2 regions of the Bacillus sp. SCT118 genome follow, and region 2 is predicted to be linked to the other one. Evidence: a T-box and tRNA genes for the amino acid it is inferred to sense, from the RefSeq annotation. Region 2 holds a T-box; the other holds one or more tRNA genes.
What was found. The T-box of region 2 lies ahead of tyrS (tyrosine--tRNA ligase). A T-box ahead of a tRNA ligase gene usually reads a tRNA of that ligase, here a tRNA-Tyr.
Positions count from the first base shown of each region.

Region 1: it encodes a tRNA-Tyr, which carries the amino acid that the T-box ahead of tyrS (tyrosine--tRNA ligase) is inferred to sense. The anticodon was not compared.

Region 1 covers NZ_CP191225.1:3,835,994-3,843,298, forward strand. Annotated here, with positions in the region: gene glmM (phosphoglucosamine mutase) at 1-151, opposite strand, end outside; gene cdaR (CdaA regulatory protein CdaR) at 170-1,624, opposite strand; gene cdaA (diadenylate cyclase CdaA) at 1,617-2,438, opposite strand; gene rsiW (anti-sigma-W factor RsiW) at 2,599-3,225, opposite strand; gene sigW (RNA polymerase sigma factor SigW) at 3,239-3,802, opposite strand; tRNA gene ACQVGT_RS19625 (tRNA-Gln) at 4,032-4,103, opposite strand; tRNA gene ACQVGT_RS19630 (tRNA-Tyr) at 4,108-4,192, opposite strand; tRNA gene ACQVGT_RS19635 (tRNA-Thr) at 4,215-4,287, opposite strand; tRNA gene ACQVGT_RS19640 (tRNA-Val) at 4,292-4,367, opposite strand; tRNA gene ACQVGT_RS19645 (tRNA-Glu) at 4,371-4,445, opposite strand; gene ACQVGT_RS19650 (2-thiouracil desulfurase family protein) at 4,625-5,080, shown strand; gene ACQVGT_RS19655 (GNAT family N-acetyltransferase) at 5,093-5,575, shown strand; gene murQ (N-acetylmuramic acid 6-phosphate etherase) at 5,685-6,599, shown strand; gene ACQVGT_RS19665 (MurR/RpiR family transcriptional regulator) at 6,616-7,305, shown strand, end outside.
Region 2 covers NZ_CP191225.1:1,212,239-1,219,543, forward strand. Annotated here, with positions in the region: gene ACQVGT_RS06125 (acetoin utilization protein AcuC) at 1-598, opposite strand, end outside; gene ACQVGT_RS06130 (acetoin utilization AcuB family protein) at 595-1,239, opposite strand; gene acuA (acetoin utilization protein acetyltransferase AcuA) at 1,266-1,898, opposite strand; gene acsA (acetate--CoA ligase) at 2,058-3,776, shown strand; T-box leader at 3,831-4,067, shown strand; gene tyrS (tyrosine--tRNA ligase) at 4,118-5,386, shown strand; gene sr7p (small protein SR7P) at 5,516-5,644, shown strand; gene rpsD (30S ribosomal protein S4) at 5,666-6,268, opposite strand; gene ACQVGT_RS06160 (diguanylate cyclase domain-containing protein) at 6,563-7,305, shown strand, end outside.

The DNA of each region.
Region 1 (7,305 bases), 1.4 Mb from region 2:
TGCGTGTATCGCGGCCTATCAGCACTTTTGGACGTTGTTTGTCTTTTGTCAGCACATAACCGCCGAAACGTCCGACTTTAAAGGCCAGCTCAGGTGTAAGCTCACTATTGGCGACACCTCTTACACCGTCTGTTCCAAAATACTTGCCCATTTTATAATCGCTCCTTTTTTATTCCGATGAGGATTGTGAATTCGCAGTGGATTCATCCTCATCCTGATCTTGGTTTTGCTCTTTATTTTCGTCTTGGTTTTGATCGTTGCTGTTTTTATCAGTGTTCTTTGTATCTTCTTGCTGATTGTTCTTTTGATCATTTGTTTGTTTATCTGTGTCATCCTGATTCCCTGATGTATTGCTGCTGTTATCATTCGTTGATGTATTGCTTTTCTTAGACGTCAGCTTGATTTTGGCGTTTTTCCGCCCCAAGGACCAGGTTACATTCTGTGGCCCGTTCACTTCAAGCTTCACGCTATGCTCCCCGTCCTCTAAATCTGAAACATTCACATACAATTCAATATCTGATTTTTTCAGTTTTTTTATATTCGCGGGAGAGCCTTTAGCCGTTACGTCTATCGCTTGTGATTCAGGATCAAGAAATTCAATGTTTTGTGAGCTGCTCAGCCCTACAGTCTTGATAGGGACATTCTCGAACTTCTGATCCGCTTCACTATCGACTTCTATATGCAAAGTCACCTTTGACGGCGAGATTTTTTTGACACCGTCAGGAAGCGGAATATCTGCCTCGATATCGGAATCCTTGTTAATTTTACTTAAATCTAAGCTGACGCCGTCAATAAATTCAAGAGAATCCAACACATCCTGTGAGCCGTAAACCGTTACCTCACTGGGGCTGGATTCAATATTCGCTATGCTGACACCGTCAGGAAGGCTTCCTGTCCGTTCAATTTTAAAGGGCACTTTTTTACTCGGGCTTGTCACCGGAACGGTAATCTTGATGACCGAGGGCTCCACGTCGACAGGAAGCGCGTTTCCGTCTTTATCATAGACAGTCACTTTCGCTTCCTTTTCAATCGTTTCATCTGCGTTTTCCAAATTCACTGAAGCTTTTACAAGAGAAATATTATCGATGACATTTTTCGATCCGGTAATCTGCACATTTTTCGGACTGACAATCGGCTGCTCCGGAGAATAGCCTTTTTTCATCTTGCTTTTGTTGTAGTACTCCACTTCTACGGGAAAACTTTTGGTCGTCCGTTCCTGAATGGTCACTGTCGTAACAGACGGATTAATTGAGATTGTCAGCCCATCCGACACGTTTTTGGCCTTAAGCTCAACCTTATGTGTGCCGGTTTTCAAATGTTCCATATCGGCATATATTTCAAAGTTTTTGGTCTGCCGAGCCTTTTTCACGGCGCTTGTCGAGCCTTTTATCGTGACATTAACCGTTTGCGGAACACCCGTCACGACGTAATTTTCATCATCATAATACGCTTTAACCGGAATATCAGTCAGAGTTGCTTCATCAGTTGTTGATGTCGGAAAGAAAGATTCACCCGGTTTTTTCGGAGTCGGTGCTTGGTTGCTGTTAACCGCCACATAAAGCAAGAGCGCGAAAAGCAGAGCAATGATTTTCACAGCCCAGCGGTTGTTTAAGAATTTATCCATTTTTCTTGCCCCTCCAATACCAGCGGTTAGAAGAAGTGTCTCTGGTGTTTTTCTTAAACTCGGCTTCAAGCATTTCTTTCAGCGCTTCTTCTGTAAGCTCTCTGTGAAGGTCGCCGTTCTTTGCCACACTGACGCCGCCGGTCTCTTCAGACACAATAATCGTCAAACTGTCTGTTACTTCACTGATACCGACAGCTGCTCTGTGCCGCGTGCCCAGTTCTTTTGAAATAAACGGGCTCTCAGAAAGCGGCAGATAACAGGCGGCCGCGGCAATTTCATTATTTTTCATAATCACCGCACCGTCGTGAAGCGGGGTGTTTGGGATAAAAATATTGATCAGCAGCTCAGAGCTGACTTTGGCATTCAGTGGTATGCCGGTTTCAATATAATCCCCCATTCCAGTATCCCGCTCAATGGTCAGCAGGGCGCCTATACGGCGTTTCGCCATATAATTGATCGCTTTTGTAATGGCCTCAATCGTTTTCTGCTGCGCTTCTTCAACAGGCGTGCCGCTCCTCGAAAAAAAGCGGCCGCGGCCTAGCTGTTCAAGCGCTCTTCTCAGCTCAGGCTGAAAAATAATAATAATTGCTAAAAATCCCCATGTTATCGCTTGGTCCATCAGCCATTGAAGTGTGCTGAGGCCCAAATATTGGCTGGCCATACGAACAAGCACGATGACTACAATTCCTTTTAACAGCTGAACCGCTTTCGTGCCGCGTATCACCATAATCAATTTATATATCACATACCAAACAAGGAGAATATCAACGGCATTGCCGAGGTACTGCAAAAAAGGGATATCCTCAAAAGCCATTTCCTCGTCCTCCAAGATTTCAGTCATTTCGTATTTTGTGTTTTACGTGTTACGCATATGTACTTTACATAGCGAGCCCATTATACCACATTTCGATTTAGCAAGTGAAATGTGCCAGCCCTCTCAGCCCGCAAAAAAAGAGCAAAGCGGCTAACGCGCTTTACTCTTCTCCGTTCGGACTGAATGCATCGAGTACACTTTTCCCCGCAGACTTCATCTTGTACCATGTCCAGTCGAATAATTGATTGATTTCTTCAATCTGACCGGTGACTTGTCCAGCAGAGGCCATATACTTTTCGCCGTTTACGACGGTTACATCCCCGTCTATTTTGCCTTTAATAATCAGCTTGCCGTTTTTGACAGTGACATCACCTTTGACCGTCTCACCTTCTGGCACGGTCACAGTATGGTTATGAACCACAAGATTCGGCTGCTTGGATACGCTGAAATTGTGGTCATTATGCCAGCTGTTAAAAAAACCTCCGCCCATCAAAATGATGAATACCGCAGCAGCTGCGATAACGGGATGGGTTCTGAACCATCTTTTTACAGAAGCTCTTTTCTTCTCCTTAGGCAATTTTGCCATGACATTAGCGGTAAAATCCGCGGGGGCTTCGACATGCGATGTGCTCCGTACGAGCGCTATGGATTTCTCCATCTCGTAAAAATGCTTTCTGCATTTCTCGCATGTCTCCAGATGTTCATTTAATACGTGTTCATCTTTTGGAAGGATATCTCCATCAAGATGCATATGCATAAGCTGCACAATTTGTTCAGGACAGCTCATTTCATCACCCCACTTAAAGATCCCTTAATTGTTTTCTAAGAGCCTCTCTGCCTCTGTGAATCCGCGTTTTCACAGTCCCCACAGGAATGTTTAGAATCTCCCCGATTTCAATTAATGAGAGTTCGTCAATATACTTTAATACGATGACTGTTCTGTATTTGTCAGGAAGCTTTAAAATTTTCTGCTGTATCGTGTTTGAGAGCTCCAGCGACACAACTGCATCTTCAGGCAAAACACCATCTGCGGCGATTTGAGAATACATGGTCAAGCCTTCCGTACCAGCCACCTCTGCATCGAGGTAATAATCCGGCTTCTTTTTGCGAATGCGGTCAATGGTCAAATTGGTCGCGATTCGATAAAGCCAAGTTGAAAATTTCCGGTTAATATCAAAACTGTCGATATTAACGTACGCTCTGATGAAAGCTTCCTGTGCAATATCCTCCGCCTCATGCACATTGCCAAGCATACGGTAGCAAAGCTGATAAATTTTATCTTTGTAAATATCTACGATGTCCGCAAATGCATCCTGGTCGCCTTTTTTGACTTGTTTAATTCTTTTTTTAATCATCATTTCCATATTTATCTAACCTCTGCCTTCACCGGTCTGTATGTATACGAGCTTCGTTTCAAAAGGTTTCAATTTTTTTATAAAATAAGTTTATCAAATTTTTGGCAGGGTGTAGATGGTAATTCGTGAATAAACTACCTTAACATATTTTTAAAATTATTATACAGACTGAACAGTTAGAAGTTGGAATGATTTTTCCAAAAGAAAAAAGACACCTTTTGATCAAAGGTGTCTGTGACTGGGCTAGCTGGATTCGAACCAACGCATGACGGAGTCAAAGTCCGTTGCCTTACCGCTTGGCTATAGCCCAATAATGGTGGAGGGGGGCAGATTCGAACTGCCGAACCCTGAGGGAGCGGATTTACAGTCCGCCGCGTTTAGCCACTTCGCTACCCCTCCACATAAAATTTTGAAAAAACAGTGCCGGCAAGAGGACTTGAACCCCCAACCTACTGATTACAAGTCAGTTGCTCTACCAATTGAGCTACACCGGCAAGATGGTGGAGGATGACGGGCTCGAACCGCCGACCCTCTGCTTGTAAGGCAGATGCTCTCCCAGCTGAGCTAATCCTCCAAATGGTGACCCGTACGGGATTCGAACCCGTGTTACCGCCGTGAAAGGGCGGTGTCTTAACCGCTTGACCAACGGGCCGTTGTGTTCTCGTCGAGCTGACAAAAGTTATTATATACAGGTCACCCCCTGTTTGTAAAGAGGAAAATTAAATTTTTTATTTTCAAACTTTTTAACTCCTTTTTTAACTGAAAAAGCCTCCCAACTAAAGCCATTTATTTTATGATAGAGACAAGCAAAGCAAGAGAGGAGAAACCAATATGATTCTAGTCAGTTCTTGCCTTGGAGGCATTGAATGCAGATATAACGGCTCTCACGCAGCGTCGGAGAAAATCAGAAAACTCGTCGATGAAAAGAAAGCAGTCATGGCTTGCCCTGAGCTTCTCGGCGACTTCTCTACCCCACGCGAACCCGCAGAAATCATAGGAGGCACCGGCGAGGATGTCCTCAATGGAACAGCGAAAATCGTGACAGCTTCAGGAGAAGACGTCACAGAACTATATATGGAAGGCGCCGCGAAAACATTGGCTTACGCAAAAGAAATCAACGCTTCTGCCGTCATATTAAAAGAAAACAGTCCATCTTGCGGAAGCGGGTTTATCTATAACGGCACATTCTCTGGCAAAAAAATCACCGGCAACGGAGTAACCGCCGCATTGTTAAAACAAGCGGGCTACCGCGTCATTTCGGAAAACGAGCTTGACGACATATTGTAAGGAGGCCACCCCATGACTCAAGACATTTCTTTATCCTTCTATAAGCCTGAACACTTGCCCGAGCTTCAATCATTCACGCTCACTAATGATGACAAACGCTTTACCTCCCTCCCGAAAGAGGTGCTGTCTCAGGCTCTGGGCATACAGGACCGATACCCGGTTGTCATCTTAAAAGACGACCTTCCAGTCGGTTTTTTCATTTTACATGCATCAAAAGAAACGCTTGCTTCCTATTCTAACAATCCATTTGCTTTACTGCTCAGCTCCCTGTCTTTAAACGCTGTGCACCACGGAAAAGGCTATGCGAAAAAAGCCATGATTTTGCTTCCCGCTTTTGTGAGCGGATATTTTCCATGGTGCGACGAAATCATCTTGGCCGTCAATCATCTGAACATACGCGCAAAACACCTTTATATGAAAAGCGGGTTCCTTGATAAAGGACGGCGAAGAATCGGGCCGCTTGGAGAACAGTTGATCCTTCATCATTTCTTATAGTCTTGAGTGAAATAAAATTTCAAAAATTTAAAAACATAGTTGAAATATCATAACAGAAATGAATATACTGAACATTGAGATATATCATTTTAAAACAGGGGGCATCCTCATGTCAGAACCATTAAACCTTCACCGTCTTACAACGGAATCACGCAATAGTCAAACAGTTGAAATCCACAAAGCAAACACTCTCGGCATCCTCAAAATGATCAACAACGAAGATATGAAAGTCGCTGCAGCCGTTCAGGAGGTTCTCCCCGACATCAAAACAGCTGTAGACTGCGCATATGAATCGTTTCAAAATGGAGGCCGGCTCATATATACAGGCGCCGGCACAAGCGGCAGACTCGGCGTCATGGATGCTGTTGAATGTCCTCCCACCTACAGCGTAAGCCCTGATCAGGTCATCGGAATCATGGCTGGAGGCCCCAAAGCCTTTTTACAGGCAGCAGAGGGCATTGAAGACAGTGAGGAAGCAGGAGGTGAAGATTTAAGAAACATACAGCTCACTTCAAATGACACCGTCATTGCCATCGCAGCAAGCGGCCGCACACCGTACGCCGCAGGCGCCCTAAGATACGCCCGCAAAGTCGGAGCACACACCATCGCCCTTACTTGCAATGAAAATTCCGCCATCAGCAAGGATGCGGATCACAGCATTGAGGTTGTCGTCGGACCTGAGGCCATTACAGGATCAACACGTATGAAAGCCGCAACCGCTCATAAAATGATTCTAAACATGATATCTACCGCTGTAATGGTCAAAATCGGCAAGGTTTACGAAAACTTGATGGTAGACGTCAACGTCAGCAACAAAAAACTAAAAGAACGCGCCATCAGCATCATCCAAAGCCTTACAAATGCTTCATACGACACAGCCAGGCACACCCTGGAACAAGCCGATCATCACGTCAAAACAGCAATCGTCATGCTCAAAACAAGCACAGATCAGAAACAAGCAAAGACATTACTCGATGAAGCAAACGGTTTCATTGACAAAGCAATCGAACATTACCATCCATGATAAGGAGAGAACTAGAATGGCCACAGGCGGTTTAGCGATCATCCAATCAATGAAGCATAAGCTCCCTCCATCCGAGCGCAAACTTGCAGATTATATCCTAGCCCATCCTCACAAAGCAATCGAAAGCACCGTCAACGAAATTAGCGCCTTAGCCAATTCAAGTGACGCTGCCGTCATCAGGCTCTGCAAATCACTCGGTTTAAAAGGATTTCAAGATTTAAAAATGAGAGTAGCGGGCGATCTGGCAAAGCCAACTTTTCAGGGCTACCGGGATATTGTTCCCCACGAGCCGCTGCCCTCCATTTCCGAAAAAACGGCCGGCAATGCCATTCAAGCCATTCAGGATACTTCAGACCTGATGGACTACAAAGAGCTTGAACGAGCGGTTTCTCTGCTTCTCAAAGCTCATACCGTGCATTTTATCGGCCTCGGGGCTTCCGGCATTGTCGCCAAGGACGCCCAGCAAAAGTGGCTTCGCATTCATAAACAAGCAACCGCGTTTACAGACACTCATCTTGTGGCATCTTTAATCGCAAATGCAGATAAAGACGACATCGTATTCGCCATTTCGTTTTCAGGAGAGACACAGGAAATCATTGAACTGTTCGCCATGGCCAAGGAAAAAGGCATCACAACGATCAGCCTCACACAATTCAGTCAGACATCCGTCTCCGCACTGGCTGATGTCCCTTTGTATACAGCCCAT
Region 2 (7,305 bases):
GGAATAAATACCTTCCTGTTTCATGAATGGACAGCGTGCATACGTCAGGATTATCGTAAAATGTAAATTGCACACCGTCCCCGTGGTGGGCGTCCGTATCAATATAAAGCACTCTGGCGCTATATTTTTTCTGGATATATTGAATCGCCACAGCGCTGTCGTTGTATATGCAGAATCCTGATGCTCTCCCGCGAAAGCCATGATGAAGCCCTCCACCAAGGTTTGCCGCATGCAGGGCTTGTCCTGACATGACCCAGTCTGCGGCCGTTAAAGTGCCGCCGACCAAGAGGGATGCCGCTTCGTGCATGCCGGCAAAGACGGGTGTGTCTTCAGTGCCGAGCCCGTAGCTTTCTCCTTCTTCAGCGGGAAGCTTTCCGGCGCCCGCAAGCTTTACGGCCTGAATGTAATCGTCCGTGTGGACAAGGGAAAGCTCCTCTTCTGAAGCGAGTCTGGGGGTGACAATGTCTCCATCATCAAAGGCATTGATCATCTTAAGCAAATCATATGTTAACAGAACCCGCTGCTGATTAAAGGGATGCTCCTGATGAAACATATAGGTTTGGTAGGATGGAGAATAGATAAATACACTGTCTCTCATAGCAGATCCCTTTGCTCTGACGGCCATACGACGTGGTGTCCATTTCTTTGTAATGCCTGCAAAAACGGCAGCGGATTCATCGTTTTTACACGGAAGACAAGCACTTTTACACCGGGATCGTCATGCGGATAAACAAGCACGCTTAATATTTTCACTTGAAGGTCTTGGCAAAGACTGCTGATCTCAGCGAGGCTTTTGGTGATGTCGTTTACTTTTATCTCAATTTGCGATCCCGGCTGGTCAGCGCCTGTCAATTTGACAAACGTCCGCAGCAAATCGGTTTTTGTTAAAATGCCTATTAATTTTTGATGGTGTACCACTGGAAGGCAGCCGATGCCATGCTCGTAGAACACGGCTGATATTTCTTCGACAAAATCTAACGGATGGGCGCAGACAACATCTTTTTTCATAATTGAATCTACGCTTCGTGTGAGAAATAGGCTTCGTTTGTTTTCTTCAAAAATACTCGGGCTGGCCTGTTTCATGTCTCTGTCTGTAATCATGCCGATCACGTGTCGTTCTTCATCTACAACAGGCAGATGCCTGATATGGAATTCCTTCAATTTGCATATTGCTGTTTCAAGCGTATCCGTCTTCGTTAATGTAATGACATCTCTTTTCATGATTTGCTCAACAATCATTATTTTTTCCCCTTTGCCAGTGTCAGTTAATACATATAACGATGATAAAAACGGAGCCTGTCAAATTGCTCAATTGATTCTTGGCTGACGTTTTTTCCGATGCGGGCCATCAGACAGTTTGCAGGGTGGGAGCTGATCTCCGGCTCATCCGTTGCAAACCAGACCAATCCGCCTGCATTCATCATCTTTTCCATGATCTTTCTGTATTCCCACACATCTTTTTTCATCCCTTTTAAATCCCAATGCCAGTAATATTCTGTCGTCATCACAATGTAGTTTTCCATTTGTTCATCCATCATGCTGACGGTCAGGAGCGTCTTTCCGACAGCGCATCCCCGATAGTCCGGTGCTACTTCGATGGCTCCGAGCTCAATCAAATCCTCCATATTTCCTTCAGACCATCTTTCGAGCGGGTCAGGATATAAATACGTGACATAGCCGACAATGGTTCGGCCGTCTCTGGCAATAATAATGCGCCCTTCGGGAAGGCCTGCAATGTCGACTAGCGCTTCATGCTGCTCGCGAGGCGGACGAAATGCGGTTAAATCTTTATGAAACTCATAACCTGCCAAATCCTCTGGAGAGACAGGCCCTTCTATCAGTAAAGAGCCGGTTGCTGTTTTGATGTTTGCTGAATGGTATGTTTTATGATGTTCCACTAATTCACCGTCCCATCAATTCTTATAAAAATACATGCCTTCTTTAAGAATACCAAATTATAAAGCGTTTTCAACATGGTTTATATTTTAAAAATTGAGAAGAATATGAATATATACTATAATAATTGTGACAACTTCAGCAAAGGGGGATGTTTGGGCATGAATTTGAAAGCGTTACCAGCAATAGAGGGGGATCATAACTTAAAAAACTATGAAGAAACGTACCGGCATTTTGATTGGGCCGAGGCAGAGAAACATTTCTCTTGGCATGAGACAGGGAAACTGAATGCGGCGTATGAAGCGATTGACCGCCATGCCGAATCGTTTCGAAAAAACAAAGTAGCGCTTTATTATAAAGACGCAAAAAGGGATGAAAAATACACATTTAAAGAAATGAAGGAAGAATCAAACAGAGCCGGGAATGTGCTGAGACGGTATGGAAATGTGGAAAAAGGGGACCGCGTTTTTATTTTTATGCCGAGATCACCCGAGCTTTATTTTATTATGCTTGGTGCAATCAAAATTGGCGCTATCGCCGGGCCGCTGTTCGAAGCATTTATGGAGGGAGCGGTGAAAGACCGGCTTGAAAACAGTGAGGCAAAGGTTGTTGTCACAACGCCTGAGCTGCTGGAGAGAATACCGGTAGACAAACTGCCTCACTTGCAGCATGTCTTCGTAGTCGGGGGAGAGGCTGAGAGCGGCACGAATATCATCAATTATGATGAAGCAGCGAAACAGGAAAGCACAAGACTGGATATCGAATGGATGGATAAAAAAGACGGCTTTCTGCTTCACTATACATCAGGTTCCACTGGTACGCCAAAGGGCGTGCTGCATGTCCATGAAGCGATGATTCAGCAATATCAAACAGGAAAGTGGGTCCTTGATTTAAAGGAAGAAGACATTTATTGGTGCACGGCTGATCCAGGCTGGGTGACAGGTACGGTATATGGCATTTTTGCACCGTGGCTGAACGGAGCGACAAATGTCATCGTCGGCGGACGTTTCAGCCCGGAAAACTGGTATGGAACGATTGAACAGCTTGGCGTCAATGTCTGGTACAGCGCGCCGACCGCTTTTCGGATGCTGATGGGAGCGGGAGATGAAATGGCTGCGAAATATGATCTAACTTCACTACGGCATGTGCTCAGTGTCGGTGAGCCGCTAAATCCGGAAGTCATCAGATGGGGACATAAAGTTTTTAACAAACGAATTCATGATACATGGTGGATGACCGAAACGGGCAGTCAGCTCATCTGCAACTATCCTTGCATGGATATTAAACCGGGTTCAATGGGTAAGCCGATTCCAGGAGTGGAGGCAGCGATCGTTGACAATCAAGGCAACGAGCTACCGCCATACCGAATGGGCAATCTCGCCATCAAAAAGGGCTGGCCTTCCATGATGCATACCATTTGGAATAACGCTGAAAAGTATGAATCGTATTTCATGCCGGGCGGCTGGTATGTGTCTGGGGATTCTGCTTACATGGATGAAGAGGGATACTTTTGGTTCCAAGGCAGAGTTGATGACGTCATCATGACCTCCGGTGAGCGCGTCGGCCCATTTGAAGTGGAAAGCAAGCTTGTCGAACATCCGGCTATTGCAGAAGCAGGCGTAATCGGAAAGCCTGACCCGGTGCGTGGAGAAATCATTAAAGCCTTTATTGCACTCAGGGAAGGATTTGAGCCGTCTGATAAACTGAAAGAAGAGATCCGCCTATTTGTAAAGCAGGGTCTTGCAGCCCATGCGGCTCCGCGTGAGATCGAATTTAAAGATAAGCTTCCGAAAACCCGAAGCGGAAAGATCATGAGGCGCGTGCTGAAGGCATGGGAGCTTAATCTGCCGGCTGGAGATCTGTCAACAATGGAGGATTAAAAGGCGGCGTTGACACAGGATTTTATTTATGTTAAAAATGATATAGCTTCATATGAAAAGGTAAAGATTGAGACAAGTAGAATATCCTTACGTTCCAGAGAGCTGATGGCCGGTGAAAATCAGCACAGACGGATATATCGAATACACTCATGAACCGCTTTTGCAAACAAAGCCGGCCAGGCTTTCAGTAGTGAAAGAACGGACCTGATCCGTTATCAGGCAAAGTGATAAGACGAATGTTTGCATTCTCTTATTAGTAGGGTGGTACCGCGATAATCAATCGTCCCTTCGTGTAAACGAAGGGGCGTTTTTTATTTTAATCAAAAAAGGAGCTTTATCTTATGACTAACTTACTTGAAGACTTATCCTTCCGCGGATTGATTCAGCAAATGACAGATGAAGAAGGGTTAAATAAACAGCTGAATGAAGAAAAAATCCGCTTGTACTCAGGCTTTGACCCGACAGCAGACAGCTTGCATATCGGACACCTGCTGCCTATTTTAACACTTCGCCGTTTTCAGCTTGCAGGGCATCATCCGATTGCGCTTGTGGGCGGCGCGACGGGCCTCATCGGTGATCCAAGCGGAAAAAAAGCAGAGCGTACATTAAACACTGCTGACATCGTATCCGAATGGTCCCAAAAAATCAAAAACCAGCTGTCCAGATTTCTAGATTTTGAAGCAGCAGAAAACCCAGCTGTCATCGCGAACAACTTTGACTGGATCGGCAAAATGAATGTGATCGATTTCCTTCGTGACGTTGGTAAAAATTTCGGCATCAATTACATGCTGGCAAAAGATACGGTCAGCTCAAGAATTGAATCCGGCATCTCGTACACAGAATTCAGCTACATGATTCTTCAATCTTATGATTTCTTAAATCTTTACAGAGACAAAAACTGTAAACTGCAAATCGGCGGAAGCGATCAGTGGGGCAATATCACAGCGGGTCTTGAACTGATCAGAAAATCAGAAGAAGAAGGAGCAAAAGCGTTCGGCCTAACGATTCCGCTTGTCACAAAAGCAGACGGCACGAAGTTCGGAAAAACGGAAGGCGGCGCGATCTGGCTTGATAAAGAAAAAACATCGCCATATGAATTCTATCAATTCTGGATCAACACAGACGACCGTGACGTTGTCAAATACTTGAAATACTTTACGTTCCTTTCAAAAGAGGAAATTGAAGCATACGCTGAAAAAACAGAAACGGCGCCAGAAAAACGTGAAGCACAAAAACGCCTGGCAGAAGAAGTGACATCACTAGTTCACGGACGCGAGGCGCTGGAGCAAGCCATCAACATCTCCCAAGCGCTGTTCAGCGGCAATATTAAAGAGCTTTCTGCTCAAGACGTAAAAGTAGGCTTTAAAGATGTTCCTTCTATGGAAGCTGACAGCACCCAAGAGCTTTCACTTGTAGATGTGTTGGTGCAATCTAAATTATCTCCTTCTAAACGCCAAGCGCGTGAAGACATTCAAAACGGAGCTGTTTACATTAACGGTGAACGCCAGACGGAAATAAATTATACCCTATCAGCTGAAGACCGTATCGAAAATCAATTTACTGTTCTGCGCCGCGGGAAGAAAAAATACTTCCTTGTGACGTATAAATAAGAAAAAGATCCTTTGCCACTGAAGGCAAAGGATCTTTTTGTTTACCGCATAGGAATGAAAGGAAAAGAGTATATTAGATAGGGCAAACACGACCAATCACCACCTTTTAAATGAAAGGAGCGCTAAAGCGTGAATCTCATGTGTACGATTGCAAAAGAACGGCTGCAGCGGGATTATTGGGAGCAGCAGGCGCAGGATAGTGTTGGCCAGCAAGAGGCAAAAGACAAAATAGACGATAAAAAAACCCCGACCGCATAGCGGCAGGGGTTTTTAAAACGATTAACGAGAGTAGAACTCAACGATAAGCGCTTCGTTAATTTCCGGAGCAAGTTCAGAACGCTCAGGAAGACGAGTGAAAGTACCTTCAAGCTTTTCAGCGTCGAAAGTAAGGTATTCAGGAACGAAGTTGTTCACTTCAACAGATTCTTTGATGATAGAAAGGTTTCTTGATTTTTCGCGAACACCGATTGTTTGACCAGGTTTCACTAGGTAAGACGGGATATCAACGCGGCTTCCGTCTACAAGAATGTGACCGTGGTTAACCAATTGGCGAGCTTGACGGCGAGTACGTGCTAAACCTAGCTTGTACACAACGTTATCAAGACGAGAATCTAAAAGAATCATGAAGTTTTCACCGTGTTTACCAGCTAGTTTGCCAGCTTTGTCAAACAAAGTGCGGAATTGACGTTCGTTTACACCGTACATGTGACGAAGCTTTTGCTTTTCTTGCAATTGCAAACCGTATTCTGATAATTTTTTACGTTGTCCTGGGCCGTGTGGACCTGGAGCGTAAGGGCGTTTTTCTAATTCTTTTCCTGTACCGCTAAGAGAGATTCCTAGACGGCGAGACAGTTTCCAAGATGGACCTGTATAGCGAGCCATAATGTGACTCCTCCTTTGGTTTTATTTTTGTGGAAAATAAAAACCGTCTGCTCTATTCGACCATGCACATTTTGTTTTCATGTATCCTCGCTCCAGCAGCAGAGAGTTACACGATACACCTTATTGATAAGGAACAAAATGAAAACATAGAAGCTGAACAAAAAGGCTGCAATATTTCACACAAAGGTCATTATATAATTTATTTGTTTTGAAGTCAACCATTCCTCCATTATTGCTTCACCGTTTATGATATAATAAACAAAAATTAGTGGTAAACTTTTAGGTGATAAAAACATGGTAGAACAAACTAAAGATCAATTATCCGCCTTTCATTATCATATGCTCGATTTTTTATTAACCAAATCTGAAAAAGTCACATTCACCGACTCTTTAATATGGCTGACTTCGGCTATTCAAACCTATTTTTCAACCCTTTGTGTTTCGCTTACACCGTCATCATCAGACTTTGTGACAAAACTGGCAGATGGTGAAGCGCGTTTTTCCGCTTCAAAAATAAACGCTTCATGTTATCTGATTGAGGACGGCTCCGGCAGGCGTTTCCATCTTGCGTGCAGGCAGGATGAAGAGATTCCTGAAGGGCTTCCGGACGTGGTTGCTTCATTTTTAAACCAGTCGATGAAACAGGAAAGACTCTATAACAAAACGATCTACCAAAAAAAGATATACAAAATGACGGAGCTGTTCCATTCACTGCTTGATCAGACAGATGTGCTGAAGCAGCTTTTAGAAAGCTTGACCAGCACATTTTCTCTTTTTGAGTTTTCTTTATTTATATCGCACGATCAAGACCAATGTTTAGGGATTCCTGCAAAAGAGCTGTATATGGAAGGGGAAAAATCCGATTCCTTTGCGCTCAAAGTGTATTTGTCCGGGGACATTTTGCGGAAAAATGAATCTGCCGCCTATATTCCGATCAAAGGACAGCAGGGCACATACGGGGTGTTGAAGGCTGAGGGAACGGGTGACAGCTTTCTTACTGATGCCTGCCTTGATGAAATGTCGCTGTTAGCAAACGC